DNA from 4 places in the Hymenobacter sp. J193 genome. Region 3 is predicted to be linked to each of the others. Evidence: riboswitches for the same ligand, from Rfam matches in the RefSeq annotation. Region 3 holds a riboswitch; each other region holds the start of a gene.

The links. Region 3 has a riboswitch for S-adenosylmethionine ahead of metH (methionine synthase). Riboswitches for the same ligand answer to the same signal wherever they lie in the genome.
Positions count from the first base shown of each region.
Region 1: linked by a shared signal. The riboswitch ahead of LRS06_RS12295 (O-acetylhomoserine aminocarboxypropyltransferase/cysteine synthase family protein) and the one ahead of metH (methionine synthase) in region 3 are both predicted to bind S-adenosylmethionine.
Region 2: linked by a shared signal. The riboswitch ahead of LRS06_RS18155 (phosphoadenylyl-sulfate reductase) and the one ahead of metH (methionine synthase) in region 3 are both predicted to bind S-adenosylmethionine.
Region 4: linked by a shared signal. The riboswitch ahead of LRS06_RS18095 (amino acid permease) and the one ahead of metH (methionine synthase) in region 3 are both predicted to bind S-adenosylmethionine.

Region 1 covers NZ_JAJONE010000001.1:2,812,313-2,819,597, reverse strand. The annotation lists gene LRS06_RS12315 (hypothetical protein) at 1-1,026, opposite strand, end outside; gene LRS06_RS12310 (erythromycin esterase family protein) at 1,014-2,546, opposite strand; gene LRS06_RS12305 (hypothetical protein) at 2,739-3,155, opposite strand; gene LRS06_RS12300 (LysM peptidoglycan-binding domain-containing protein) at 3,386-3,676, shown strand; SAM riboswitch class I at 4,039-4,152, shown strand; gene LRS06_RS12295 (O-acetylhomoserine aminocarboxypropyltransferase/cysteine synthase family protein) at 4,532-5,914, shown strand; gene metX (homoserine O-acetyltransferase) at 6,142-7,176, shown strand; gene LRS06_RS12285 (hypothetical protein) at 7,261-7,285, shown strand, end outside.
Region 2 covers NZ_JAJONE010000001.1:4,147,977-4,155,261, reverse strand. The annotation lists gene LRS06_RS18165 (hypothetical protein) at 1-87, shown strand, start outside; gene LRS06_RS18160 (lipopolysaccharide biosynthesis protein) at 202-1,686, shown strand; SAM riboswitch class I at 2,088-2,179, shown strand; gene LRS06_RS18155 (phosphoadenylyl-sulfate reductase) at 2,492-3,265, shown strand; gene cysD (sulfate adenylyltransferase subunit CysD) at 3,289-4,200, shown strand; gene LRS06_RS18145 (sulfate adenylyltransferase subunit 1) at 4,289-5,575, shown strand; gene cobA (uroporphyrinogen-III C-methyltransferase) at 5,729-6,511, shown strand; gene LRS06_RS18135 (assimilatory sulfite reductase (NADPH) flavoprotein subunit) at 6,583-7,285, shown strand, end outside.
Region 3 covers NZ_JAJONE010000001.1:1,491,537-1,498,821, forward strand. The annotation lists gene porU (type IX secretion system sortase PorU) at 1-140, shown strand, start outside; gene porV (type IX secretion system outer membrane channel protein PorV) at 198-1,394, shown strand; gene LRS06_RS06455 (pitrilysin family protein) at 1,400-2,686, shown strand; gene LRS06_RS06460 (PA14 domain-containing protein) at 2,758-3,861, opposite strand; gene LRS06_RS06465 (hypothetical protein) at 4,016-4,141, shown strand; SAM riboswitch class I at 4,240-4,353, shown strand; gene metH (methionine synthase) at 4,426-7,285, shown strand, end outside.
Region 4 covers NZ_JAJONE010000001.1:4,132,433-4,139,717, forward strand. The annotation lists gene LRS06_RS18065 (M48 family metallopeptidase) at 1-232, opposite strand, end outside; partial or broken gene LRS06_RS25610 (Gfo/Idh/MocA family protein) at 552-791, shown strand; gene LRS06_RS18075 (hypothetical protein) at 1,048-1,506, shown strand; gene LRS06_RS18080 (GxxExxY protein) at 1,555-1,980, shown strand; gene LRS06_RS18085 (EcsC family protein) at 2,000-2,704, shown strand; gene LRS06_RS18090 (DUF4890 domain-containing protein) at 2,857-3,318, opposite strand; SAM riboswitch class I at 3,631-3,723, shown strand; gene LRS06_RS18095 (amino acid permease) at 4,015-5,472, shown strand; gene LRS06_RS18100 (CPBP family intramembrane glutamic endopeptidase) at 5,596-6,483, shown strand; gene LRS06_RS18105 (hypothetical protein) at 6,517-7,032, shown strand; gene LRS06_RS25460 (TSUP family transporter) at 7,106-7,285, opposite strand, start outside.

The DNA of each region.
Region 1 (7,285 bases), 1.3 Mb from region 3:
CACCGGGCGCTGGTAGCTCCCCCAGAACTCAGGGCGGTAAGGCGTATGCTGTAGCTGCACATGCACGAACTCGGCAATCCGGGGGTCAATCTTAGGATTCACAGGCAGGAGTTGGGTGCCTACAGGCAGGCTGGTAAAATGCTCTTCGCCGCTGCCCTGGTAGTAGAAAGGCTTTCCACCCAGCTTGCGACCAATAGCCAGGCTCTGAAATAAGCTGACCGCCGTATGGTAGCGCCCATTGCTGCCTTTTTCGTACAGCACAATATTCGCCGACCGGTTATCGGTGAATACCTCTGTGTACAGCCGGGAAATCTGATTGTTCCGTCCGTAGTATTTGCGGGAAACAGAATTGTAGCGCACGGTATCGAACTGCCACAGCGCCTCATAGCGCACTACCGCGTAGTCATCCTGGCGCACATACACCTTACCAGAGTAGCTTTTCTCCAAGTAATTACCCGTACTGCGGTGCGTGGCGCGCTTCACGGCAAAGTTGATGACGTACACTGTGACGCCGGCGTACTGCTGAATAGTATCCAGGCGCAAAACATATTTACCTAACGTAGCCGACTTAAACAGTGGAGACGTACGGACGGGGTCGGCGGTTTCGGCCCCACTGCCGATGGGCAGACCGGCTGGCTTGGTAGAATCCGCCGGCTGAATGGCAACATGCTTTTCCTGTACTCGGCGCTTGGTTAAGGGACCGGCCATCAGAAATCCGCCGTCCCGGTGCCTATACCCGGCGGGCTCAAGCATCTGGCTTACATACTCCAATTCGGTTTGCACGGTGTCGAAGTTGCTGATCCGGCGGTGCGAGTACACCTGCGCCAGATAGTCTTCCTGCTCATAGTTGGTTTCAGCGGCCTGGATTACCTTTTTCATGATGCGCTTCGGGTCCTGCGACTGGGCACTTACGCGCACGTTGGCCAGGGCAAAGGCCGCCGGCGCCAGGCGTAGCGTGAGTTTTCCCGCTGAGGGCTGCGCGGCCAGGGCTATGGGCTCGTAGCCAATGCTGCTCACCTGCACCATCTCCCCCGGCGTACTTCCAGCCGGAACTGCCCCTGCGCATTGGCCGTGGCGCCAGCACTCCGGGCGGGTACGGCTACAGTGGCAAATGGCACCGACAGGCCGGTTTTGCGGTCGAGCACGGTGCCACTAAGCGTCAGGGCGGCGCCAACCCTTCCCGTAGGCCTGAACGCGGGGTTCAGCCGGCCGGGAGCAGCGGGGGCTTGGGCAGGTTGTTCCAGGGCTTCGGTTGGAGAAGCCGCTACCGGAGCAACAGCCCCATACGGCGGATTCACCGATTTCAGGTATAGAAACCCATCCACAACTTCGCTCCACGGGCCGGTTTGGGGCTTGTATTCGAAAGCGTACGTAGTCAGGTTTTTGCGGAGGGCATCGTGCTTTAGACTCACAAAAGCATACTCCTGACCTTGCGCCAGCAGCTCGGCTTCCAGCGTGCCATCGGCCGGCACTGGCACCGTCTGATAGCCGCCCATGCCCGCAAAGCCGTGGGTGCCGCTGCCGGCCAGCGTACCCAGCACATAAACCGCGTCTTCCCCCAAAGCCGCTTTCACAGCCCGGCCCATCGGCTTGTAGGTTCTGATTTCGTCATCATTCAGCACTTCCACTTTGTTGGCCAAATGCGGCAGCGCGCCCCAGCAAACCACTTTTTCCTGCGGGTGCTGGCGCAGATACCACAGCAGGTTGGCGGCCATCTGCGCGTCGCGGGGGTTGCTGTCGGTGGCCCGGAACTCGGTCGAGTCCTTTACGCCCGGGTCGTTGGTGGCGTAGTCGTGGGCCGCGGCTTGCAGGCTGCGTAGGTTCTGAAGCCAGAAATCCGCCCGTTTCCGCCGCTTGGCATCGGGGCCGGCAGCCACTTTCTCCAGCAGCCTGCGCGCCTTGCCTAGCTGCAGATCGAAGAGTTGAATCTGATGAGAAGGAGGAAACAGGAAATGCTCCCCCATCATGCTGAAACACTCGTCGAGGTAGTCGTAGGCAATACCGTCGGCCCCTTTTTCGGGCTTGAGCAGTGTTTCCAGCTCTTCCAGCAGTTCCTCCTGGTAGGCTCCGCTCAGCTGGTAGTCGAACCCGGTTACTTTCAGCTTGCCCGGCCCCAGCAGCAGAAGCACCTCCCGGAACTCGCGGGTGCTGGTCCACACGCCAAACACGCTGTTGTCGATGGCCTCGGCGGCCGGAGTGCCCGCCTGCATGGCGCGCTGGGCTTTGTCTAGCTCATAAAAGCCGCTTTCGAAAGCTACAGTAGTGAAACCCATACGCTCCTGCAAAAACCGCAACAACCGGATTTTGGCCTCGAACACGTTGCCTTCACCGTGGGTGGGCTCGCCCAGCATCACCACCCGGGCACCGCCTATTTCCTGGCGCAGAAATTCCAGGTCGGAGAAATCCGTATCGGCAGAGTTGATACTGCGGATAGCATGAACCGGCAACGTAGCGGTTGGGGCGGCAGATTGCGCCAGGCAAAACGTGCTGGCCGTAATCCACCCCAAAAAGGCCAGCATCCAGCGGCACGTAAATGTATTCAGCATATAAAGCGTAATGAATGAAGCACTCGTACTGCAAGCTACTGATGGCAGGTCACCGACCTTAGTATCCCGAGCTGATTTCGGCGAAAAAGGCTGCATTCCTTTGGAAGCAAACATCAAAAAAGCCCTTCTGCGCGGGGCAAAAGGGCTTCTTCGAGTTTTTCAGACTGCTTTTTTCGAACCTGGCAGCGAAGGTTATTCTTTTTCGAGACGGATTTCGGATCCATCTGTACCCTTAAACGTCAGTTTATCGTCCGTCATGGTTACTACGTCAACGGTCATAGACTGGCTGGCGCCATCCGGCATGAACGTGAGTTTGTTAGCCGTTTGGTCGAAGGTGTATTTACCAGCCATATTTCGGGTAGGGCTTGCCAAGCTAAACTGGCCATTGGCGTAAAACGTGTAACGTTCGTCTTCCTGGGCGTCGGTCTGGGCCACTTTATCGCCGGTGGAACTAAGCTCTTTATCGGTTTTCCAGACTTTGCTGTCGGTACCGTAGAGCATGTTTACGCCTTCAACTTTGCCTTCTTTGCTGCCGCAGGACGAGGCGAACAATGCGACCAGCACCAGCAGAGTGGCCAGGTAGCGAAATGGGTTGGTTTGATTTTTCATCGGAAAGAATAGGGAGTTGGTGAACGGAGAGAGTTCAGGGAGAGAAGGCAGCCAGCGCTATATAGTCGAGCCGCCAACTATGCGCCTCTTACGGCGGGCTGGTAAAAGATGTTCCCTTATGCTACCAACAAAAACCTATTGGGCAGGGCGGCGTATGAAAGCTCAACCCTACGGGCATCTGCCTGATAGTCGGCTACTTCTCCCTACACCTTTTAACGATTCGTACTGCCATGGGACTTTTTGATTTTCTTTCCGACAAAGGCGAAAAAAAGCCTGTTGCCCCCGCCGCCAACCCTGTTCCTGCTGCCAATACCGACTTCTTCGGTAATACCAACCAGGCTGCCACCACTGCTGGTGACTCCTATACTGTAGTAAGTGGCGACTCCCTTTCCAAGATTGCCAAGCACCACTACGGTGACGCTGCCAAGTGGCATCAGATCTACGACGCCAACAAAGCCACTATTGGCGCTAACCCCGACCATATTGAAGTAGGCCAGGTACTGACGCTGCCCAAGCTCTAGACAGCCCTGTTTCTCGATAATATCCTAAAAAAGCCACTCGTCCAAGGGTGGCTTTTTTGTTGTCGAATCAGCTTTCTGACTCCCGACTTATGATACTTTAGCGGTGAAAGAAGCTGAAAAAATATTCCTGGCCAACGGCTTACTTCATAAAAACCGATAGTTATTCCGCCTGCGTTTTTCGTCTCATTTTGCTTATAAACAGTAGGTTAATCAACATTTATACCTACTAATATGACCTACTAACATGGGCAGACAAACTCTGTAAAATATTTTCAATAGCTATTGCATATATCAAAATCATGGCTATACCTTTGCAACACCAACCCGGTACTCCCCCGCTCGCGGCGGGGTAGTTTTCATAGGATTTATACAGAAGCGGCGAGAGAACAGGCTCCGTGACCCGCTGGCAACCTTCGACCGCGCGAAAGGTGCCAATTCCTGCCCGACCAGCCTTCCGGCGGCGGGGCATATAACCTTCGAGTACCATGGAAAACTCCTTCGCTTTCGCCTCTACTAACCCTACCGCTCCGGCCGCATCTTTGCTCGCCGTTCAGCCGTGGGGTTTCCGCGTGGCTGCTCTTAGCCCGGTTGCGGAGCGAATGCGAATGCGCCCCTGTTGCGGCGCGTGTTGTTGCTGTTGCTAGCCATTTCGGCTCCAGCCTCCCTTTCCCCGCCTGCCCAGCTTTGTCCGGTGTTGCCGCTTTTCAACGCACCGGGCGGTATCGGCTAACCTGACCCGCTCATTTTCGGCGGCTTTTCGGGCCCGATACGGGCTCGGCTACGCTTCTTCGTAGCCGGTTTTCCTTTCCATTCGCCTTCGGTTTCTCTTCCAACTTCCTTTCCATCAGCCCCATTATGTCTACTCAGAACCTGCGCTTCGAAACCCTCCAACTCCACGCCGGCCAGCAGCCCGACCCCACTACCGGTGCCCGCGCCGTACCGCTGTACCAGACTACCAGCTACGTGTTCAAGAACGCGGAGCACGGCGCCAACCTGTTTGCCCTCAAGGAGTTCGGCAACATCTACACCCGCCTGATGAACCCTACCACCGACGTGTTCGAGCAGCGTGTGGCGGCGCTGGAAGGCGGGGTGGCAGCGCTGGCTGTTTCCTCGGGGCAGGCGGCTCAGTTCATTGCCCTCAACAACATTCTGCAGGCTGGCGACAACTTCGTTTCGACCTCGTTTCTGTACGGCGGCACCTACAACCAATTCAAAGTGGCCTTCAAGCGCCTGGGTATAGAGGTGCGCTTCGCCGACGGCGACAAGGCCGAAAGCTTTGAGGCCCTGATTGACGAAAACACCAAGGCCCTCTACCTCGAAACCATCGGTAACCCCGGCTTCAACGTGCCTGATTTCGAGGCTATTGCTGCCATTGCTGAGAAGCACGACCTGCCGCTTATCGTGGACAACACCTTCGGGGCGGGTGGCTACCTGTTCCGGCCCCTGGAGCACGGCGCCCACATCGTGGTGGAGTCGGCTACGAAGTGGATTGGCGGCCACGGCACCTCCATTGGCGGGGTGATTGTGGACGGCGGCAAGTATGATTTCGGCAACGGCAAGTACCCGCAGTTTACCGAGCCCTCGGAGGGCTACCATGGGCTGGTGTTCAACGACGTATTCGGCAAAAATGGGCCGTTTGGCAACATTGCCTTCATCATTCGGGCCCGGGTGGAAGGCCTGCGCGACTTCGGTCCTTCGCAGAGCCCGTTCAACTCCTGGCAGCTGCTGATCGGCCTGGAAACCCTGAGTTTGCGCGTGGAGCGCACCGTAGAAAACGCGCTGAAGCTGGCGGAGTGGCTGGAGCAGCACCCGCAGGTGGAGGCCGTGAACTACCCCGGCCTTAAGAGCAGCCCTTACCACGCGCTGGCCCAGAAATACCTCACGCGGGGCTTTGGCGGCGTGCTCACGTTCGCCATCAAAGGCTCCAAGGATACGGCCACGCAGTTTATCGACAACCTGAAGCTGGTAAGCCACCTGGCCAACGTGGGCGACGCTAAAACGCTCATCATCCAGCCCTCGGCCACCACGCACCAGCAGCTTTCCGAAGAGGAGCAGCAGGCCGCCGGCGTTACGCCCACACTGCTGCGTATTTCGGTGGGCATCGAGCATTTTGAGGACATCCGCGCCGATCTGCAGCAGGCCTTCGACGCGGTGCAGAACGCCGCCCCCATCGAAACCCAGGACGGCGACCTGCTGCCTGAGCCCGAAATCGAACACGCCGCTCCACTGGAAGTCTGATAACCGGAGAGGGGTTGAGAGCCCGGCCGTCCTGAGAGAGCGGCCGGGCGTCAACTTCCAGTGTACGCCGCAGGCAGATGACCGGAAGGCCCCGTGCCGCCCGGCTCATCTTGCCCTGGTCTGGGGCTGGATCAACTGTACGGCACCGAGTTTGGTGGATGGCCTTTTACCGCTTTGGTGCCTGCTGATTCAGCCCCTTCCCGGGGCTTTTTGTTTTTGACGCATCTATGACCGCTGAACCGCACTTATACCGCTTACCTGCTGCCCTTCCGCTGGAAAACGGGGCCGTACTACCGCACGCGCAGCTAGCCTACCACACCTACGGCACCCTCAATGCGGCCCGCGACAACGTGGTGTGGGTGTGCCACGCCCTCACGGCCAACTCCGATGTGCTGGCCTGGTGGCCCGGCCTGTTTGGCACGGGCTGCTACTTCAATCCCGAGGAGCATTTTATTGTGTGTGCCAATATCCTGGGTTCCTGCTACGGCTCTACCGGCCCGCTCAGCCCCCACCCTGACACGGAAACCCCGTGGTTTCAGGCGTTTCCGCTCCTCACCATCCGCGACCTGGTGGCGGCCCACGAGCAGCTACGCCGGCACCTGGGCATCGAGCGGATCCATACGCTGATCGGGGGCTCGATGGGCGGGCAGCAGGCGCTGGAATGGGCCGTACAGCAGCCCACGCTGTTCGAAAACCTGGTAGTGCTGGCCACCAACGCCCGGCACTCGCCCTGGGGTATTGCCTTCAATGAAGCGCAGCGTCTGGCCATCTTTGCCGACGATACCTACTACGCGGCCACGCCCGATGGCGGCGCGGCTGGTATGCGGGCAGCCCGGGCTACGGCCCTGCTCAGCTACCGCAGCTACGGCGCCTACCAGCAAACCCAGGCTGAGCCCACCGACGACCAGTTAACCGATTTCCGGGCCAGCGCCTACCAGCAATACCAGGGCGACAAGCTGGTGGCTCGCTTTAACGCGTACACGTACGTGGCTTTGTCGCGCACGATGGACACGCACCACCTGGGGCGAGGGCGCGGCGGCGAGCTGGCCCCGGTGCTGGCCGGCATTCAGGCCCGCACGCTGGTTGTCAGCATCAGCTCGGATGTGCTGTTTCCGCCCGCCGAGCAGCGGCTTTTGGCCCGGCACATTCCCGGCGCTATGTACGCCGAAATGGAGTCCGGCTTCGGACACGACGGCTTTCTGATTGAAACCGCCCAAATCACGCACTTCCTGGAGCGCTTCTTTGCTCGGGCATTCGTGTAGTACAGATAGGCACGTACCATAGGAGAATTTGGCGGGGCGGACGTGTATCTTTAGCTGCTCTACTTCCCAGCCCGCTGCCCGCCCATGTTCCTGCCTCTGCTTATTCCGC
Region 2 (7,285 bases), 2.7 Mb from region 3:
CGCGAGTTCCACACCATCATGGAGTACCTTCGCGGCCGCCACGTGACCTTCGTCAACGGCTCGGATATTTGCGCACAGCGGTCCTAGAACTGTCATTCCGACGCAGGAGGAATCTGGGTTCAGCGTTAAAAGACAAACCCGGATTCCTCCTGCGTCGGAATGACATAAGGGGTAATTCACTAAATCACTAAATCACCGCGCTTGGGCATCGTTCAGCGGCAGGGGCTGCGCAACACCATTATTTCTTACCTGGGGCTGGCGCTGGGGTTTCTGAATACGGCCTTCATTGTGCCGCGCTTTCTGGCCGCCAACCAGCTGGGCCTGACCAGCACGCTGCTGGCCATTGCCACCATTTATGCGCAGCTGTCGGCACTGGGGTTTGCTAGTGTGGGCATCCGGTTTTTCCCGTATTTCCGCAACCGGGAAACCGGGCACCAGGGGTTTCTGCCGCTGCTGCTAGGCGTGCCTTTACTGGGCTTTGCGCTGGTGACGGTGCTGTACCTGAGCGGGAGGCCGCTGGTGCTCAGCTTCTATGAGCAGGACCGCGCCCTCATTGGCTCCTACTACGGCTGGGCGGCGGGGCTGGCGCTGTTCGTGATGCTGTACTCCCTGCAGGACGCTTACCTGAAAGGGCTGTACCACACGGCTTTTTCGTCGTTTGTGCAGGAAATTCTGCTACGGGTGCTACAGGCCGGGGCGGCTGTGCTCTACGGGCTGGGCTACCTGTCGTTTCACGGCTACGTGCTGGCGTACATCGGCTGCATGAGCGGTATTGCCCTGCTGCTTACGGGTTACCTGGCTTACATCGGCGAGCTGCACGTGCGCCCGCAGGCGGCGGCCCTGCGCGTGCAGCCGTTGCGGGGTATTCTGAGCTTCGGGGCGTTTGCGCTGCTGGCCAATATTTCGGGCACCATCATCATGAACATCGACACGCTCATGGTGGGCTCCCAGTTGAACCTGGCCGCAGCGGGCGTGTACAGCATTGCATTTTTCATCAGCACGGCCCTCACGCTGCCGGCCCGCTCGCTCAACAAAATTGCCTTCCCGCTACTGGCCGACTACTGGAAGGAAAACGCCCTGCCGCGTATGGCCGCCTTCTATCGCGACACCACCCGCCTGAATGCCGTGCTGGGCTGCTACTTGGCTCTGGGCATCGCGCTGAACCTGGATTTCATCTACGGCCTGATGCGCAACCCCGCGCTTGAAGCTGGCACTACGGCCGTGCTGGTACTGCTCTTGGCCCGCCTCTTCGACGGTATCACGGGCCTCAACGGGCTCATCCTCGTCACCTCCCCGCGCTACCGCTACGATCTGCTGTTCAACGTGTCGTTGGCGTTGGTAACCATTACCCTCAATGCCCTGCTGATTCCGCGCCTGGGGCTGACGGGGGCAGCGGTGGCATTTCTGCTGGCCATTGTGAGCATCAACCTGGCCCGCACCTGGTTTGTATGGCACAGCTACCGCATGCAGCCCTTCACCGGCCGCATCCCGCTTATTCTGCTGAGTGCGGTAGTAGCCGGCGGAGCCGCCTGGCTGGTTCCCTCCTTCAATTCGCCACTGGTAGCCATGCTCGTACGCTCGGCGGTACTGACGGTAGTGTATGCCACGCTGGTTCTACTCACCAAGTCTGCCCCAGAGGCCAAGGCTTTGATGCAAAAATTTCGGCACCGAAACCCGCTGACCTGATTGTACTCTCACCGGTTGGCCTAGGCCCACAGTAAGGGGCCGTTAAGCCGGGCACCGGGCAGCCAAGTCAAGTTGATGACGCCTGTTGGAAATCATTATGTCATAACTTAAAAACGAGTAAAGAAAGGTTTTTCAGGCTGGCATCAATGCCCTATTTGGCCGCTGTACCAGGCAAAGGGACAGTCATAGAAATTGTATTCTCACTGCATTGCCCAGCTGTCAACCAGTAACCAAAATCACTATTTCACTAGTAGGCATACAGCAACCACCCGAGTTAGATATTTCCACTAAATCAGCGGCTAATTTCACTGGCTGGCGGTTACCCATGAAAAAGAAAATTTGGAAGTATAAAATTTCGACCCTTCCTTTGCCCTACCAATTCTTTACCCCCCAAAGGATTGTTTTTATACAGAGGCGTGGAGAGACAGGCTCTATGAAACGCCGGCAACCAGCGGAATTTCCGAAACGGTGCCAAGTCCTGACCATATAAAAACAACAAACCGTGAACCACTTGTCCAACCTCGTCCCTGCCTCCGCCACTTCCATTGCTGTACAGCATGGGTGTTGTGCTACGATGGGCATGGCGTGTTGTTGCTAGTTCACACCCCTACTTTTCCTGGTTTGTGCGCTGATTTCAGCCCCCGGCAGCTCCGCTATGCTTAGCGGCCGCCTGGCTTAGCACAGGCCGCTTTTTGTTCTGCCGCAGCGCCCCGACCAGCCCACGTCAGGCCAGCTTCCGCGCAGGATGATTCTCCGCCGAACTGCTGCCTTTCTCCGGCCGGTTCTCCTTCTCCCTGCTTGTCGTATGCCCGCAGCCCTGGCCGCGCCGGTTGGTCCACCCCTGGACGACCTGCGCCATCAGCTCACGCCAGCCACCGCCCTGGAGCGGTTGCGCCTCGTGGCTTCTCTGTACCCCAACTCGGCGGTTTTCTCGACCTCCTTTGGCCTGGAAGACCAGATTATCAGTCACTTGATTTTTGAGTTCGACTTGCCCATTCGGGTATTCACGCTCGATACGGGCCGCAACTTCCAGGAAACCTACGCCACCTGGAACAAGACTTTGCTGCGCTACCAGAAGCCGATTGAGGTGTATGCGCCCCGGCAGGAAAGCCTGCAGGCGCTGCTCCTCGAAAAAGGCCCCAACTCCTTCTATGAGAGCGTGGAAAACCGCAAGGAGTGCTGCCACATCCGCAAAGTAGAACCCCTGAACCGCGCCCTGGCCGGGCAACAGGCCTGGGTAACGGGCATCCGGGCCGAACAGTCGCAGAACCGCCAGACGATGGAGCCGGTGGAGTGGGACGCGCCGCACAACCTCATCAAAGTTCACCCGCTGTTCGACTGGACCTGGGAAGAGGCGGTGGCCTTCACCCAGGAGCACGGAATTCCGGTGAATACACTACATAAGCAGGGCTTTGTGAGTATTGGGTGCGCGCCCTGCACCCGCGCCATCAAGCCGGGCGAAGACTTCCGCGCCGGTCGCTGGTGGTGGGAAGACCTTTCGGCCAAAGAATGCGGTCTGCACGCCACCGCCCACCACAATGGTCCCGACCCGGTGGTGGAGCCGGTGCCCGCCAACTAAGTATCAAGCAAGACCAGTTTCTTATGAGTACCCCTTCCTTCGATTACCTCGACCGGCTGGAAGCCGAAGCCATCCACATCCTGCGGGAAGTAGCCGGCCAGTTTGAGCGTCCTGCCCTGCTGTTTTCGGGTGGCAAAGACTCCATTGTGCTTACGCGCCTGGCCGAAAAAGCCTTCCGCCCCGGCCGCTTCCCGTTTCCGCTGGTGCACGTGGATACCGGGCATAACTTCCCCGAGGTGCTGGCCTACCGCGATACGCTGGCCGAGCAGCTGGGCGAAAAGCTGATTGTGCGCAGTGTGGAGGACACCATCCGGCGCCAGCGCCTGCGTGAGCCGATGGGCAAGTACCCCAGCCGCAACCCGCTGCAAACCTACACGCTGCTGGAAACCATTGAGGAGTTTGAGTTTGATGCTTGCATCGGCGGGGCCCGGCGCGACGAGGAAAAGGCCCGCGCCAAGGAACGCATCTTCTCGGTGCGCGACGAGTTTGGCCAGTGGGACCCCAAGCGCCAGCGCCCCGAGCTGTGGAACATCTATAACGGCCGCATCCAGAAGGGCGAAAACGTGCGCGTATTCCCCATTTCCAACTGGACGGAGCTGGACGTGTGGCGCTACATCCAGCGCGAGAACATCACCCTGCCCGACATCTACTTCGGCCACGAGCGTACCTGCGTGGTGCTGCCCTCGGGCCAGCTGCTGGGCCTCACCGAGCACATCCGCCTCGACAAGGACGACGAAATCGTGACGCGGCAGGTGCGTTTCCGCACCGTGGGCGACTCTACCTGCACGGCCGCCGTGGAAAGCGACGCCGCCACGGTGGAAGACATCATCCAGGATCTGCTGCTGGCCAAAGTAAGCGAGCGGGGTGCTACCCGTCTCGACGACAACATCTCCGAAGCCGGCATGGAAGACCGCAAGCGCAACGGGTATTTCTAAGTGGTGAAGTTGTGAAAGGTGAAGTTGTGAATTCTGCACCTCACCTGAACGACCATTCACAATTTCACAAACTCACAAGTTCACCTTTATGGACCTTCTTCGATTTATCACTTGCGGCAGCGTAGACGACGGCAAAAGCACCCTGATCGGGCGGCTGCTATACGACTCCGAATCCGTGTCGCTGGATGTGCTGGCGGCCCTGGAAAAGCGGCAGGCCTCGGGCGGCGTGGTAGACCTCGCCCTCCTCACCGACGGCCTGCGCGCCGAGCGGGAACAGGGCATTACCATCGACGTAGCCTATAAATACTTCACTACGCCCCGCCGCAAATTCATCATTACCGATGCGCCGGGCCACGTGCAGTATACCCGTAACATGGTCACGGGCGCCTCCAACGCTGACCTGGCCATTGTGTTGGTGGATGCGCGCCAGGGCGTGATTGAGCAGACGCGCCGCCACACCCTCATTGCCGCGCTGCTGGGTATCCGCCACTTCGTGCTGGCCGTGAACAAGATGGACTTGGTAGACTACGACCAGGCCGTGTTCGACCAGATTGCCATTGACTATGCAGCCCTTACCAACCACTTCAACCTGCCGGCGGCTACGGCCATTCCGCTCAGCGCCCTCAATGGCGACAACGTGGTGACGCGCTCCAAGCACCTGCCCTGGTACACTGGCCCCAGCCTGCTGGAGCACCTGGAAAGCGTGCCCAGTGCCGTAGAAACGACTTCTGCCCCACGTTTTCAGGTGCAGTACGTGATTCGTCCCCAGACGCCTGAGCTGCCCGACTACCGCGGCTACGCCGGCCAGATTTTGAGTGGCCAGTACCGCCGCGGCGAGCGGGTGCGGGTGCTACCCTCCGGCCTGGAATCCGAAATCGAAGCCATTGAAGTAAACCAGCAGGAAGTGGAATCTGCCGCCGCGCCCCAGGCCGTGGTCATCCGCCTGCGCGACGACCTGGACGTGAGCCGCGGCGACGCCCTGGTGCCCGTCGCGGCCGAAGCTACGGTGACGCGGGAGCTGGAAGCTACGCTGTGCTGGATGAGCGAGCAGCCATTGTGGCCCGGCCGCAAGCTGCTCGTGCAACACCACACCACCCTCTCGAAAGCGTCCGTGTCGGCCATTCTCTACAAGGTGAACGTGCACACGTTTGCCCGGGTATCGGCCGAGCAGGCCCAGCTCAACGACATCGTGCGGGTGCGCCTGAAAACCGCCCAGCCCCTGGCTGTGGACCTCTACCAGGAAAACCGCGCCACCGGGTCTTTCATTCTGGTGGATGAAGTAAGTGGCGACACCCTCGCCGCCGGCCTGGTAGAAGCTGCCAACTCCGAGTACTTCACCGCCCCGGTTCAGCCCCCGGTTGCCTTTTCGATTTAGTGTTCAAGCCAATAGAATGTCATGCTGAGCGCAGCCGAAGCACCTCTACAGCTTTGTCCTCACGCTAGAAGTAGTCAGAGGTAGAGATGCTTCGGCTGCGCTCAGCATGACGGCCTGGAAACTCACCATTTCACCACCTCACCATTTCACCGTATGAAAACGCCCCGTCTGACCGTCCTTGGTGCCGGCCCCGGCGACCCGGAGCTGCTCACGCTCAAAGGGGCGCGGGTGCTGGGTGAGGCCGATGTCATTCTCTACGACGCTCTGGCCAACCGCGAGCTGCTGCAACACGCCCGGCCCGAGGCCGTGCTGGTATCGGTGGGCAAGCGGCGCGGCATGCGCAGCTTTTCCCAGGACGAAATCAACGCCCTGATTGTGGAGCACGCGCACCGCTCCGGCCACGTGGTGCGTCTGAAAGGCGGCGACCCGTTCGTGTTTGGGCGCGGCCGGGAGGAAATGCTCTACGCCGAAGCCCACGGCCTGCGCACCGACTACGTGCCCGGTATCAGCAGCGCCGTGGCGGCGGCCGGCAGCGTGGGCATTCCCGTCACGCACCGGGGCGCCAGCGAGGGGTTCCGGGTGATTACGGCCACTACGGCCACCGGCGAGCTGGCTTCCAGCGTGGCCGAAGCCGCCCGCTCCCGCGCTACCACCGTGATACTGATGGGCCTGGGCGAGCTGCCGAGCATTGTGCGACTGTTCTGCGCGCAGGGCCAGGCCGAGACGCCAGCGGCCATCATCCAGAACGGCACCCTGCCCACCGCCCGGCTGGTCACGGGTACCGTGGCCGAGCTGCCGGCCCGGGCGCTGGAAGCCGGTATCGGGGCTCCGGCCATCATCATCATCGGAGAGGTGACGCGCCTGGCCACGCCCGCAGTGCTGACGCAGGCTTTGCCGACCGTTTTTGCCGACGCCTCTTACGCCGAGGTGGCCTGATTTGCTTTTTCGGGCGGATTTCCGGCCGGTTTTCTTCTGACTTCCCTCTACGCCGTCATCCTGTTTTTGCCATGTCCATTACCTCAACTTTCACGCTGCCCCTGGGTCTGGATGACGCCAGCCTGCAGCAGTTCGCGGGCGGCCTCACCGAGCAGCAGCTGCTGTGGCTGAGCGGGTATTTCTACGGTCGGTCGGCGGGCGCAGCGGCACCCCCGGCCGCTCAGTCTGCTACCTCGGTGGCCGCAGCGCCGGCTCCGGATTCGGCCCGGCTAACCATTCTCTTCGGCTCCCAGACCGGCAACAGCAAGAAGGCAGCGGGCCTGGTGGCCGAAGCGGCCCGCCAGCGCGGCCTGGCCGTGACGGTGCGCGACATGAACGACTACCCGACCAAGGAGCTGAAAAACGAGCAGCAGCTATTGGTCGTGGTAAGCACCCAGGGCGAGGGCGACCCACCTATTGCCGCCGAGGAGCTGCACCAGTTTCTGCTCAGCAACCGGGCCCCCAAGCTGCCCAACCTGCGCTACGCCGTGCTGGCCCTTGGCGACAAAAGCTACCTGCAGTTCTGCCAGACCGGTTTCGAGTTCGACCAGCGCCTGGCCGAGCTGGGTGGCAAGCGCCTGCTGGAGCGCGTGGACTGCGACGTGGAATTTGAAGCCGAGGCCCGCCGCTGGGCCGAGCAGGTGCTGGCGCTGGTAGCCCAGCCGGCCCCAGCTACCACTACGATTGCCTCCGCGCAGCCTTCGATTCAGGTAAACCAGCTGGTGGCCGCGGGTG
Region 3 (7,285 bases):
TAGGCTCCCTGAGCTGGGACGGCCGCGACGAATTTAATGACCAGGTAGCCCGCGGCGTGTATCTGTATCGGGTGCACGTTCGTTCTCCGCGCGACGGCTCGCAGGTCAGCAAGTTCGAGAAGCTTGTACTGCTGCGCTAACCCCTTTCTTTGCCCTTCCCTATCACCACCATTTCACCCCTCAGTATGTTATCGAAGTTGACTGTACGGCTAAGCGTTGCGGCCGGGCTTTTCACTCTCTCTACGGGCGCTCTGGCCCAGCAGCGGGATGACCACGCTATTACGACGGCCGTGCCGGTGCTCACCCTCAGCCCCGACTCCCGCTCCGCTGCCCTGGGAGAGGCCGGCGTCGCCATTTCGCCCGATGCCAATTCGATGTACTACAACGCCGGTAAACTAGGCTTTATGCCCAATGCCACGGGCGCCTCGCTTTCGTACGCGCCCTGGCTGCGCCAGGTGACGGACGATATGGGCCTGGGCTACCTCTCGGGCTACCACAAGGTGGGCCAGCGCTCCGCCTTCGGGGTGTCGCTCATGTATTTCGACCTGGGTGAAATCAACTTCCGCGACATCAATAACGCCGACAACGGTACGTACAACCCCAAGGAATACTCGCTGAGCGTATCGTATGGGCAGCGGCTGAGCGAAAACCTGGGCGTAGGCGTAGCCGCCCGCTACATTCGCTCCAACCTCACCGGCGGGCAGGGTGATACCCGCCCTGGCAACGCCGCCGCCGTTGATCTGGGTTTGTACTATACCAAAGACCTGACCATCGGAGCCCAGGACTACAACCTGGCGCTGGGCGCGGCTATTTCCAACATCGGCAACAAAATCACCTACACCAACCCCGAGCAGGGCAACTTTTTGCCCGCCAACCTGAAGCTGGGTACGGCCATTACGAAAGAGCTGGACGCCTACAACAAGCTCACGCTCACGGTGGATGCCAACAAGCTGCTGGTGCCCAGCCCCTACTATGTAACGGGCGACACCACCGGCCGGGGCCGCCAGGTGCTGGAAGAAATAGACGCGGAAAACCGCTCCCGCGCCGGCAAAGGACTGGTCAGCTCTATTTTCAGTTCGTTTGGTGATGCTCCCGGCGGCTTCAAGGAAGAGCTACAGGAAATCAACATTTCTGCGGGCCTGGAATATTGGTACAATGATTTGCTGTCGGCCCGCGTAGGGTATTTCTATGAGCACCCACAGAAGGGGGCGCGTCAGTATCTGAGCTTCGGGGCCGGCCTGCGCTACCAGGTGTTTGGGGTAGACGCCGCTTATCTGGTTCCGAACAACAAAAACAACCCGCTTTCCCAAACCTTGCGGGTATCGTTGCACTTTAACTTTGCCGGGGCCGCCGATGCCGCCTCACCGGCCGGCGACCCGGCTCCCACGAACTAACATTCATGCTCAATCGTCTTATTGCTCCTCCCGTTCAGCCGCTGGCCAGCATCACGCTGCCCGCGGCTGACGTGCTTTCACTGCCTAATGGCAGCCGCCTGCATATCCTGCGCAACGCGGCCCAGCCCGTAATCCGTCTGCAGGTGGTATTCCGGGCCGGCAAGTGGTACGATACCACGCCGGGCGCTTCGGTGCTCACGGCCCGTATGCTGCTGGAAGGCACCCGCACCCGCACCGCCCGCCAGATTGCCGATGAAGTTGCCTTTTTCGGTGCCTCCCTGGAATGCGAGCAGGGCTTCGACCGCGCTACGCTCACGCTCTACTGCCTGGCACGCCACCTCGGCCAGCTGCTGCCGGTTGTGGCTGATGTACTTACGGAACCCACTTTCCCCGAAACCGAGCTGGCGCAGCTTAAGGCCCGCACCATCCAGAACGTGCGCATCGAGCGGCAAAAAACCAGCTATCTGGCAGCCGAGCGGTTTTCGCGCAACCTGTTTGGGGCCGATACGCCCTACGGGGTAGTATTTCAGGAAGACACATTTCAGGCTATTCCCCGGGAAACGCTCCAGGCTTTCTTTCAGCAGGCGTATTCATTTGCTGATGCTGAAATCTTTCTTTGCGGCGACGTGGGCCCGGCGCAGCAGCAAGCCGTTCAGGCCGCTTTAGGCAGCATCGGCAGCGCCAGTGCCCCGGTCAATGAAGCCCACACGCAGGCCGACAGTTCTGGCCTGCCCCTGGCGGCCGACTACGTTACGGTGCCGGAGAGTATCCAGTCCTCCATCCGGATTGGCCGGCTGTGGCCCTCCCCTGCCCACTCCGACACGCATCGGCTGCAGGTGCTGGTAAAGGTATTAGGTGGCTATTTTGGCTCCCGTCTGATGAAGAACATCCGCGAAGACAAGGGCTTCACCTACGGCATCTACGCCAGCGTTACGCCCCGGGAGCATGCCACCAGCTTCGTCATTGGCACCGACGTCAACGCCGCCAGTACCGCGGCCGCCATTCAGGAAATTCGCCATGAGCTACAGCTGCTGCAGGACGAGGCTATTCCCGCTGAAGAGCTGCAAACCGTCAAAAACTACATGGCCGGCAAGTTTGCCAATGAGCTGAGCACCGTGTTTGAGCAGTGCGACAAGTATAAGAGCATCGTATTCCTGGGCCTGCCCGCCAGCTACTACACCGACTTCGTGCAACAAATCCAGCGCGTAACGGCCCCTGAGCTGCAGCAGCTGGCTCAGCAGTATCTCCAGGCCGATACGATGCTGGAAGTCGTGGCCGGCCCCAAGAAGTAGCTCAAGGAGGCAAGAAGCAACCGCAGGCGCACAGCGTCCAGGGCTTTGCGGACGCAGTAGCTGGAAGCTGATTAGCGCGCCACCAGCTCCACCCGCCGGTTGCGGGGGCGCTGCCGTGGGTCACCGTTATCGGCTACGGGCCGGGTACCGCCGTAGCCGACGGCCGTGAGGCGCAGCGAGTCTACGCCGTGCTGGACGAGGTAGCGGCGCACAATCTGGGCCCGCTGCTCGGAAAGCTGCTGGTTGAGGTTTGCGTCGCCCACGTTATCGGTGTGGCCGGCTATTTCGAAGCGGGCCGCTGCTTCCGTCCGGAGCAGCCGCACCAGTCGGTTCAGCTCGGGCTGTGAGGTGGGCAGCAACCGGGCGCGGCCCTGTTCGAAATACAGGTTTTTCAGCTCCACCACAGCGCCCTTCGCCAGATTGGCAAGGCTGGGCAATGAGTCGGGCGTTGCGGCCGGAGCCACTGTTGGTGCCGAAACAACCGCCTGAGCTGGCCGGGCGGCGGGCACGGCAGCTACGGCGGGGCGGGTGGCCGGCCGGGCAGCGGGCGTGGGCCGGCGGCGGGGCGTCGTTGGGGCCGCCACGGGCGCGGGCGTTGGCTTAGGAGCGGCAGCTACCACGGGCACCGGCCGGGGCTGCGCTACCGGAATAGGGCGGGCTGAGCCGGGCAGAGCCGTAAACAGCACCTTGCTGCTCACTGTTTCGAAGCCGCCCAGCTCCTCCGTACGCCGCCATTGCAGCAGCGCCCGACTCTCTATTCCGTTCTGAAAGTACTCGATGCGCACCGGATAGTACCGGCCGGCCTGAAGCCTAATGCGCACGGTGGCATTGAGGTGGTCCTGGTCGCGCCAGGCATCAATTAGCCGCTTCCCGCCCAGCCAGAACCGGAAACCGTCGTCCATCACCGTTGAAAACTCATACTCTCCCGTGACCGGTGCCAGCAGCCAGCCCTGCCACCGCACCGAAAACTCCTCCGTGGGCATATCCGGCCTGGGCGGGATGTGTTCCCAGTCGAAATCAATCTGACGGTCGGTACGGGTAAAGACTTTTTCCTCGAAGTTCATCCCTCGGTAATACGTGCCTTTCAGCCCCGTGCCCACGGGTAGCGCGGATGTTTGCGCCAGTAGCGGCGCGGCGCTCAACAACAATATCAGCCAGGTGAATAAGTGCTTCATCGGAAGAAAGAATAAGATAGTGACGTTGGCAGCCCCAGGCAAAGAAACGCTCCTACGGTTGTAGTTCGTATAGACCGCCCGACAAACCAATACCGTTGCCTGGTCGTAAAGTAGAGTGTGCGGTAATTTTCATTCAACTCCGCGCACCGCAGCTATGGCTACCAAGAAAACTCCTTCTACTTCGGCTAAAAAAACGGATCCGTGCTGGAAAGGCTACGAGCAGGCTGGCACCAAGCAGAAAGACGGCAAAACTGTCCCAAACTGCATCAAAAAAGACTAGCTCTTGTCAGACGCAGCTTCTCTGCTTTAAACAACCCCGGCCTTCTCACTGGCCGGGGTTGTTGTTTTTAGTTCGTTCCGCCGTATCTTCGCCTCTGTTACTTATCCAGAAAGACCGAGGGATTGGGCCCGACGACGTCTTAGCAACCTGAAATAAAACAAGGTGCTAACTCCCGTTTCAGGGCATTTAGGTGCGCTGGAAGAAGATAAGTACAGGACTCGCGCCCCCACGCGGCTCTTTCTGGATAGGCACTTTTTGCTGCCGATTTTCTGAGAAGAGCCGATATGCCGACCGTCACCGCCTCCCCGCTCCACGATATTCTTGCCAAGCGCGTCCTGATTCTGGACGGCGCCATGGGTACCATGATTCAGCGCCATACGCTGACCGAGGACGACTTCCGCGGCACCCGCTTTGCCGACCACCCGAAGCCCCTGCGCGGCAACAACGACCTGCTCAGCCTAACCCGCCCCGACATCATCAAAGGCATCCATGCCGATTACTTCGCAGCCGGGGCCGATATGGTGGAAACCAACACGTTCAGTGGCACCACCATTGCGCAGGCCGATTATGGGCTGGAGCATATCGTGTATGAGCTCAACTACGAGTCGGCGCGCATTGCCAGGGAAGTAGCCGACGAGTTTACGGCCCGGAACCCCGACAAGCCCCGCTTCGTGGCCGGCGCTATTGGGCCCACCAACCGTACCGCCTCGCTCTCCCCCGACGTGAACCGCCCCGGCTTCCGGGCCGTGACCTTTGATGAGCTGGCCACCGCCTACCACGAGCAGGTGCGCGGCCTCATCGACGGCGGCTCCGACGCCCTGCTCATCGAAACCATCTTCGATACGCTCAATGCCAAAGCGGCCCTGTATGCCGTGCAGAAGTTCTTCGATGAAGGCGGCCGCGTGGTGCCCGTCATGATTTCGGGCACGATTACCGACGCCTCCGGCCGCACCCTTTCGGGGCAGACGGTGGAGGCCTTCTGGAACTCGATTCGCCACCTGCCGCTGCTAAGCGTGGGCCTGAACTGTGCCCTCGGGGCCGATCAGCTGCAGGTGTATATCAAGGAGCTGAGCCGCATTGCGGATGTGCACATTTCCGCTTACCCCAACGCCGGCTTGCCGAATGCCTTTGGTGGCTACGATGAGTCGGCGCAGGAATTTGCGGGGGTAGTAGAAAATTACCTTAAGGAAGGCCTCGTGACGGTGGTAGGCGGCTGTTGTGGCACCACGCCCCAGCACATTGGCGAGCTGGCCCGCCTGGCCGGGAAGTACGAGCCGCGTAAGCTGCCGGAGCTACCGAAAGCTACCCGCCTGAGTGGCTTGGAGCCCTTCGGTATCTACCCTGAAAGCCTGTTCGTGAACGTGGGTGAGCGGTGCAACGTAACCGGCTCCCGCGCTTTTGCCCGCCTTATCCGGACCGGCAACTACGAAGCTGCCCTGCAAGTAGCCCGCGACCAGGTGGAAGGGGGTGCCCAGGTCATTGATGTGAACATGGACGAAGGCATGCTCGACTCGGAGCAGGCCATGACCACGTTCCTGAACCTCATTGCCTCGGAGCCCGATATTTCGCGGGTACCGATTATGATTGATTCCTCGAAGTGGAGCGTGCTGGAAGCCGGCCTGAAATGCGTGCAGGGCAAGAGCATCGTCAACTCCATTTCCCTTAAGGAAGGCGAAGAAACCTTCAAGGAGCGCGCCCGCACCGTGCGCCAGTACGGCGCCGCCGTGGTGGTCATGGCCTTCGATGAGAACGGCCAGGCCGACAACTATGAGAAGCGCATCGAAATCTGCCAGCGCAGCTACGACATCCTGGTGAACGAAGTGGGTTTCCCGGCCGAAGACATCATCTTCGACCCCAACATCCTGACGGTGGGCACCGGCATGGAGGAGCACCGCAACTACGCGCTGGACTTCATCGAGGCCGTCCGCTGGATCAAACAAAACCTGCCCGGTGCCCTCACCAGCGGCGGCGTCAGCAACATCAGCTTCTCATACCGCGGCAATGATGTAGTGCGCGAGGCCATGCACTCCTCCTTCCTCTACCACGCTATCCAGGCGGGCCTCGACATGGGCATCGTGAACCCCAGCCAACTGGCCGTGTACGACGAAGTGCCCAAGGACCTGCTGGAACTGGTGGAAGACGTGCTGCTGAACCGCCGCCCCGACGCCACCGAGCGCCTCGTAGACTTTGCCGACACGGTGAAACAGAAGGACAAGGTGGAGGTAGTAGCCGATGCCTGGCGCAGCTTGCCAGTAAAAGAGCGCCTGCAACACGCCCTCGTGAAAGGTATCACGGAGTTCATCGACCAGGATACCGAGGAAGTGCGCCAGCAGGTGGGCAGGCCGCTCGAAGTGATTGAAGGTCCGCTGATGGCCGGCATGAACGTAGTGGGCGACCTGTTTGGCGCGGGCAAAATGTTCCTGCCCCAGGTGGTGAAGTCGGCGCGGGTGATGAAGAAGGCCGTAGCCTACCTGGAGCCCTATCTGCTGGCCGACAAGCAAAGCGGCGACCGGCAGACCGCCGGCAAAATTCTGCTGGCCACGGTGAAAGGTGACGTGCACGACATAGGCAAGAACATCGTGGGCGTGGTACTGGCCTGCAACAACTTCGACATCGTGGACCTGGGCGTGATGGTGCCGCTGGAGCGCATTCTCGACGAAGCCCAGAAGCAGCAGGTGGACGTCATCGGGCTGAGCGGCCTAATCACACCCTCGCTGGATGAAATGGTGTACGTGGCGCAGGAAATGGAAAAGCGTGGCCTCAACACCCCGCTGCTCATTGGGGGCGCTACTACCTCCCGCCTGCACGCTGCCGTGAAAATTGCGCCCAACTACTCCGGCCCAGTAGTGCACGTGAATGACGCCTCCCGCTCGGTGGGGGTGGCAGCGGCCCTACTCGGCTCGGCTGATGTGGAATACGCCCGCACCGTGCGTGAGGAGTACCGCCAGCTCCGCGAGGACTATGCCGGCCGCCAGCGCGAGAAAAGCTACCTGACCATTGAAGCCGCCCGCGAGAATGGCTTCAAGGCCGACTGGGAAACTACCCCTATTGTGAAGCCGACTTTCCTGGGCACCAAGGCGCTGGAAGACTACGATTTGGCCGAGCTGGTGGAGTACATCGACTGGACGCCGTTCTTCCAGACCT
Region 4 (7,285 bases), 2.6 Mb from region 3:
TTTCGCCGGCTTCGTAGCGCAGTTGTGGCACCAGGGGGCGGGCCGCAAACTGCTGCTGGTGTTTCTCAATCCAGCTCCGGCGCGCTTGCACAAACGCCTCCACGGCCGCCAGTGGCGTGTGCAGGGGTGCCGACACGCGCACGCGCCCGGCGGCGTACACCGTCAGCCGTAGGCTGCGCATGCGCTTGCGCACCAGGTCTACTTCAATACCAGCCAGCTGCGTCAGGGCCATACAGAATTGTTTTTCCGCAAAGGTAGGGGCGGGGCTTGTCCCCGCCCGCCGTTCGCGCCGTTAGCCGTCATGCTGAGCGGAGTCGAAGCATCTCTGCCGAGGGTAATCATTTACCAGTGCAACGAAGCGGCAGAGATGCTTCGACTTCGCTCAGCATGACGTTCTTTTAAATCATTACCTATACCCACAACCGCCGGTTTTTTCGCAGCTTGCGCCGTATTTCTTTACCCTGCCAACCTAATCCGTGGCCGATTCTTCACCTGACATTCGATTCGCTATCTGCGGCGTGGGCCACATCGGCCGCCGCCACGCCGCCCTGGTGTCCCGCCAGCCCGGTGCCCGGCTCGTCGCCCTCATTGATATCCGCGCCGAGCTGCAGCCCGCCCTGGCCGCCGAGTTTCCCGGCGTGCCCTTCTTCGCTTCCCTGGATGAGTACCTTCGCTCTGGCCCCGGCGCCGACGTGCTCACCGTAGCCACGCCCAACCACCTGCACGCGCTCCAGGCCATCCAAGGGCTGCAAGCCGGCCTGCACGTGGTGGTGGAAAAGCCGATGGCCCTGCGCACCCAGGATGCCCAGGCCATTGTGGATACGGCCCAGGCTACCGGCCGCCGCGTGTTTGGGGTGATGCAGAACCGCTACTCGCCCCCCGCCGCCTGGCTTAAGCGCATCTACGACGAAGGCCGCCTCGGCCAGATCTACCTTGTGCAGCTCACCTGCTTCTGGAACCGCGACGAGCGGTACTACACGCCCGGCTCCTGGCACGGCACCCGCCAGCAGGACGGCGGTACGCTCTTCACCCAGTTCAGCCAGCTTCGTGGACTTGCTTTACTGGGTGTTCGGCGACATCACCAACATCTCGGCCCGCTTCCGCGACTTCAACCACCAGCACCTCACCGAGTTCGAGGACTCGGGCCTCGTTACCTTCGACCTCGTGCGCGGGGGCAGCGGCACGCTCCAGTACAGCACCGCTGTGTGGGACCAGAACCTCGAAAGCTCCCTCACCGTGGTAGCCGAGCACGGCAGCCTGCGCCTCGGCGGCCAGTACATGGACAAAGTGGAGCACTGCCACCTGCGCAACTATCAGCTGCCCATGCTGCCGCCCACCAATCCCGCCAACCACTACGGCGCCTACCAGGGCTCCGCCGCCAACCACGTCCACGTCATCGAAAACGTGCTGGAGACGTTGCAGAACGGCGGTTTGGCTACCACCAATGCGCTAGAAGGCCTGAAGGTGGTGGAAATGATAGAGCGCGTGTATAGCTTACGGACCTGACGGATTTTAGCCCGCAGAGGGCGCTGAGGCTTGACGCAGAGGACGCAGATGCACGAGAATGATATTTCGTTTTTGATTCGGAAGGCGGCGTTTACCATCCATATGGCGCTGGGACCGGGGCTGCTGGAATCGGTATACGAGACGCTGCTGTGCCACGAGCTGCGCAAAGCTGGCCTACGGGTTCAGACGCAAGTGGCCCTGCCCGTGGTATACGACGGCCTGACGCTGGAGCAAGGCTTCCGCCTCGACCTGCTGGTGGAAGATAAAGTAGTGGTGGAGCTAAAATCGGTGGAAACGCTGCTGGAAGTACACCACATGCAGCTGGTCACCTACCTCAAGCTCTCCGGCTATAAGCTTGGCCTGCTCATCAACTTCAACGTGCCTCTAATCAAAAACGGCATATTCCGCAAAGTAAACGGCCTGGAAGAACCCTCTGCGCCCTCCGCGAAACCCTCCCCGCCCTCTGCGGGCTAAAACCCGTTAGCGCAACCATATGAACGACTTCGAAGCCTGGCAGCAACGGATGCAGCGGAAGCCCACGCTGCTGGGGCGCCTCACCCGCCGGGTGCAAGCGCGCCTCAACGCCCTGCTGCCCGAAAAGCTGCACAAGGCCCTCACCGTAGCCATCCAGAAAATGGTGCAGGGCGTCTTGTTCGGCTCCATGCACACCACCCGCAAGCCCCTCGCCGATACGGCCCTGGCCGAGCGTGAAGCCTTGGTGCGCACCCGCATCCGCTACTACCGCAACACGGCCGCGGCCGAAGGAGCCGCCACCGGTGCCGGCGGCTTCCTTCTCGGCCTCGCCGATTTTCCCCTGCTGCTCGGCCTCAAGCTCAAGCTTCTCTTCGACGTAGCGGCCCTCTACGGCCACGATGTGCGCGACTATTCCGAGCGGCTGTTTCTGCTGCACATCTTTCAGCTGGCCTTCAGCTCCCAGCACACCCGCAACGAAATCTATCAGCGCGTAGCCACCTGGGAAACCTACCGCCACACCCTGCCCACCGACGTCAACGAGTTTGACTGGCTCACCTTCCAGCAGGAGTACCGCGACTACATCGACCTGGCCAAGCTGGCCCAGCTCATTCCCGTCATTGGGGCGGCCGTGGGCGCCGTGGCCAACTACAAGCTGGTCGAGCAGCTCGGCGAAACCGCCATCAACTGCTACCGCCTGCGCTGGTTTGCTTCCGAAGCACCTTAAGGCATGTCATTCCGAGCGAAGCGAGGAATCTGGGTTAATGTTTACAAACGGTTGACTCAGATTCCTCGCTTCGCTCGGAATGGCATGCCTAAAGAAAATAGAAAAGGCCCCGGCGTTTCCGTCGGGGCCTTTTCTATGCGTGAATCAGCGGCTTAGCTTTTGCCTTGCTGGGGGGCCGCCATGCTCTGGCGGTGGGCTTTGCGCTTCTGCATCCGTTCGGCCTGCAGCTGGGTGTATTTAGCGTACTGCTCGGCGCTCAGGATTTGCTTGAGCTGGGCTTCGTAGCGCTGCTTGCCGGCTTTCATAGCGGCATGATGCTGCTTTTTATCGGCGGGGGCAGCAGTGGTGCCGGCCTGGGCTTTGTGGGCCTGCATTTCCTGGATACGGGCTAGGTGCAGCTGACGTACCTGAGTTGTCTGGGCGGCTGTGAGGCTCAGCTTTTCTGCCATTTTCTTGGCGGCTTTGTCGGCGCGCTGTTCGGGCGTGAGGTTGGCTTTCTGCCCTTTGTGGCCGTGGTGCATTTTCGGCTTGCCGGCCGGAGCGGTAGTGGTCTGGGCCGAAGCAGCGCCAGCGGAAAACGAGAAGGCGAGCAGAACTACAAGAAGCTTTTTCATGACGAAGGAAGAAGTGAATTTGTGCAACTGGTGAAGTGAAGTCCGCGTCCGGCTGAAACAGAAAAACCGGCTTCATTGGGGTGGTTTGCAACTCCGGTGCCAGTTTCTTCCAGATCAAGCCAAAACGCCTTCTGAAAAAATTTAAAATTTCGACTTAAACTTTCACAACTGAATCCTGTCGTTTGAATTAGGGTGCTGTTCGTTAGGGAGTTAACCTATTTGGGGTGGTGTATCGGGTAGAAAGCGGGGTTTGCGGGCCCCGGAATACGGGGCTACCTTTGCGGCATCAATTCTTTCTAGCCTGAAGGATTGTTTTTATACAGAGGTGCCGAGAGACAGGCTCGACGACGCGCCGGCAACCACCCGCACCCCGCGGAACGGTGCCAACTCCTGACCATATAAAAACAAGTTGCCGTGGACTTTCTGCCTCGCCTTACTGCTCGCCCTGTTGTTCCTGCTGCCTCCTTGTGCCCGTATGTGGCCGCTGAGGCGTGTTGTAGCAAGCAGTGTTGTTGCTGAGCTGAGTTGCCTGCGGGCCTGAGTTGGCCGTTTTCGGCTCCCTTCCTCTGTTTTTTATTCTGCGCAAACGTCGCCGGTCTACGCTGACCGGCCAGCCTGTCTTTCTGCCGTCAGGAATCAGGTTGCGCTGTTTTCTTCACTTACCCGGGAAGCTGCGGCTTCTCGCCACCCCTGTTTATGCTTAAAAAGTCCCTGGAAATGCTGCGGCTGGAGGCCGCCGAAACCGGTGCGGGCACCCTGAAACGCACCCTGAACGGCTTCAACCTTATTGCCATCGGCATTGGCGTCATCATCGGGGCCGGTTTGTTCTCGCTCACCGGCATTGCCGCGGCCAACAACGCCGGCCCGGCCGTCACGCTTTCCTTCGTGGTGGCGGCCGTGGGCTGCGCCTTTTCGGCCCTGTGCTATGCTGAGTTTGCCGCCATGGTGCCGGTAGCCGGCTCGGCCTACACCTACGCCTACGCCACCATGGGCGAGCTGTTCGCCTGGATTATCGGCTGGGACCTAGTGCTGGAGTACTCGGTGGGCGCCGCTACGGTGGCTATTAGCTGGTCGCAGTACCTGCTCAAGTTTCTGAGCAAATACGGCATCCACCTACCCCCGCAGCTGGTGATGTCGCCGTTTGAAACGGCCGCGCTGGCCGATGGCAGCACCGTGCACGGCTTCGTGAACGTGCCCGCCATGCTCATCGTGCTGGCCATTACGCTTATCATCATCCGCGGCACCTCGGGCTCGGCCTGGTTTAATGCACTGGTAGTTACCTTAAAGGTAGCTGTGGTGCTGGTGTTCATTGCCTTAGGCTGGCAGTACATCGATCCGGCCAACTACCAACCCTACATCCCGCAGAATACCGGGGTGTTCGGGGAGTTTGGCTGGAGCGGCATTCTGCGCGGGGCGGGCGTGGTGTTCTTCGTGTTCATCGGCTTCGATATTGTGGCTACCATGGCCCAGGAAACCAAGAACCCGCAGCGCAATATGCCTATTGGCATCATCGGCTCCCTGCTGATCTGCACTGTGCTGTTCGTGCTCTTCGGCCACGTGATGACGGGTCTGGCCAACTACACCGAGTTCAAGAACAGCGCCGCGCCGGTGGCCATTGCCATCGAAAAAACGCCCTACGCCTGGCTTTCTTCGGCCGTTATTCTGGCCATCATCATCGGCTATACTTCCGTTATTCTGGTGGATTTGCTGGGTCAGAGCCGGGTGTTTTTCTCCATGGCCAAGGATGGCCTGCTGCCTCCGGTTTTCGCCCGCATCCACGAGCGGTTCCGCACGCCCCTGCAGTCGAACCTGCTGTTGGGCCTGTTCATTGCCTTGTTTGCCGGCTTCGTGCCGATTTCAGTGGTCGGCGAGATGACGAGCATTGGTACGCTGCTGGCCTTCGTGATGGTGTGCGCGGGCGTGCTCATCATGCGCAAAAAAGAACCCGACGCGCCGCGCGGATTCCGCACCCCACTGGTGCCGCTGGTGCCCATTCTCGGCATCGTTACCTGCCTGGTGATGATGGTATCCTTGCCCTGGGAAACGTGGCTCCGTCTGGCCGTGTGGCTGGCTATCGGGCTGGCTATCTACTTCGGCTACGGCCGCAAGCACAGCAAGCTGGGCCAGGAGCGGACCGCGCAACGAGCAGCGTAAACATGCGCTGAGGAAGATGGGTTTCCGGCAGCAGACCTGAGCTGTTGCACTAGCCGGGTTGTAGTGAAAGACTATAAGTAGCTTTACTCCTGATCTGTCTTCCCTTATCAGCCTATTTCACGCATGGAACCAAGTGTGCCCGAGACGTCATCGATAATCCACAAGCCATCAGCTTATCCGACAATCAAGGAAAGCTGGGCCTTTCTGGGGTGGTATCTGCTGGTGATGCTGGTGGTAGGCGTGCCGGTGTTCCTGCTGTGCGAAAAAGCTCTGAACTTTTCCCGCCCGGCCACGCTGGTTATCGTCACGATCAGCAGCAACCTGGCCTTGCTGGGGGTGTTGCGTCGGCGGGCTGGCAGCCGCTGGGTACCCGTCCGCCCCCTTGGTAAAGAGCAGGCCTGGCTATATGCGGCGCTACCCATAGTGGTGCTGGCAATGGTAACGGTGCTTTCCCTGCTGGATTTGCTGCATCTGCCCAACTGGGCCGACGCTTCTTTTAAAGAGCTGGCCAAAACGCCCGTGCTGGCTTTCGGGGTACTGTGTGTGGCGGCGCCGGTGTTGGAAGAATTGCTGTTCCGGGGTGTGCTGCTGGCGGGACTGTTGCGCAATTACCCGCAGCGGCCATGGGTGGCCATTGGTCAATCGGCGCTGCTGTTTGGTCTGATCCACGCTAACCCGGCGCAGATGGTAGGAGCCGGGCTGATTGGCCTGCTGCTGGGGTGGCTCTACTACCGCACCCAATCCTTGTGGCTTTGCATGGCCACGCACGCCCTAAACAATCTGCTGGCTTTTCTGGGTCTGGTAGTTGGTGGCCAGGAACTAGAGAAAAAGTCGGCCGTGGAAGCATTTGGCTCCTGGGGAGCATACCTCGGAGCAGTGGCAGTAAGTGCGCTGGTGCTGTACTGGCTGTTGCGGCGGGTGCAGCAGACCACCCAGCCGCCGGCGTACCCGGCTCCTGGTTTTGCTCAGGTGGAACTCCCGCTACCAGAAGCCGTCATAGCGGCGCAGTAAAAAGCAATTTCCCACCCGATATTTTCCGACTTCATGCGGCAGTTTATGTTTTTGCTGGCTATCTGTAGCCTGCTGGGCGCCTGCACCCGCACCTACCACAATGTGGTGCCCGGCGTGGGCACCGTGGCTACCCGCGAAGCGTATCCGCAGGCGGAGCCCGTGCGTACCAAAAAGTCTGTGCAGCTGCCCCCGGCTCTGCGGACCAGCCTCGAAGACTACCGCCGCCGCAACGGCTACTGGCCCCAGACTACGCGCACCCTGGAAATAGAATCGGAAGCCGGCCGCCGGGCCCTGTGGCAGATGCAGCGGCAAGGCTATTCCCTCACCGAAATCCTGGTGCCGCACCCCGATACGCTTATCCTGGAATTTGCCTTCAACACCGAAACCCGTTGGCGCACAGACCGCGACAACCCTGGTATTCCGCTGGGCCGGGAGCTGCGCGGGCGGTTTGTGTTTGTGGCCGCCGCTGATGGACAGGTGCAGGTATGGAAAACGTTCGACAACACCTGGCGACCCGGCCGGCGCGAGTTGCTGGGCCAGCGGCCCTAAGCCAGCAGTAGTCAAAAGAAAAGCCCTGTAGCTCATACTACGGGGCTTTTTTACTATTCCGCACCTACCGGAGCTACATAAACAGCTTGCGCAACGACCACATACTCCACACTATCACCATCAAACCCACGCCCACGAACATCCAGCGTGTGGGAATGCGGCCGGCCAGGCGGGCAGCGAAGGGCGCAGCAGCAACCCCACCCACAATCAGCCCCAGGATAATCTGCCAGTGCGAAATGCCAATGGTAGCGAA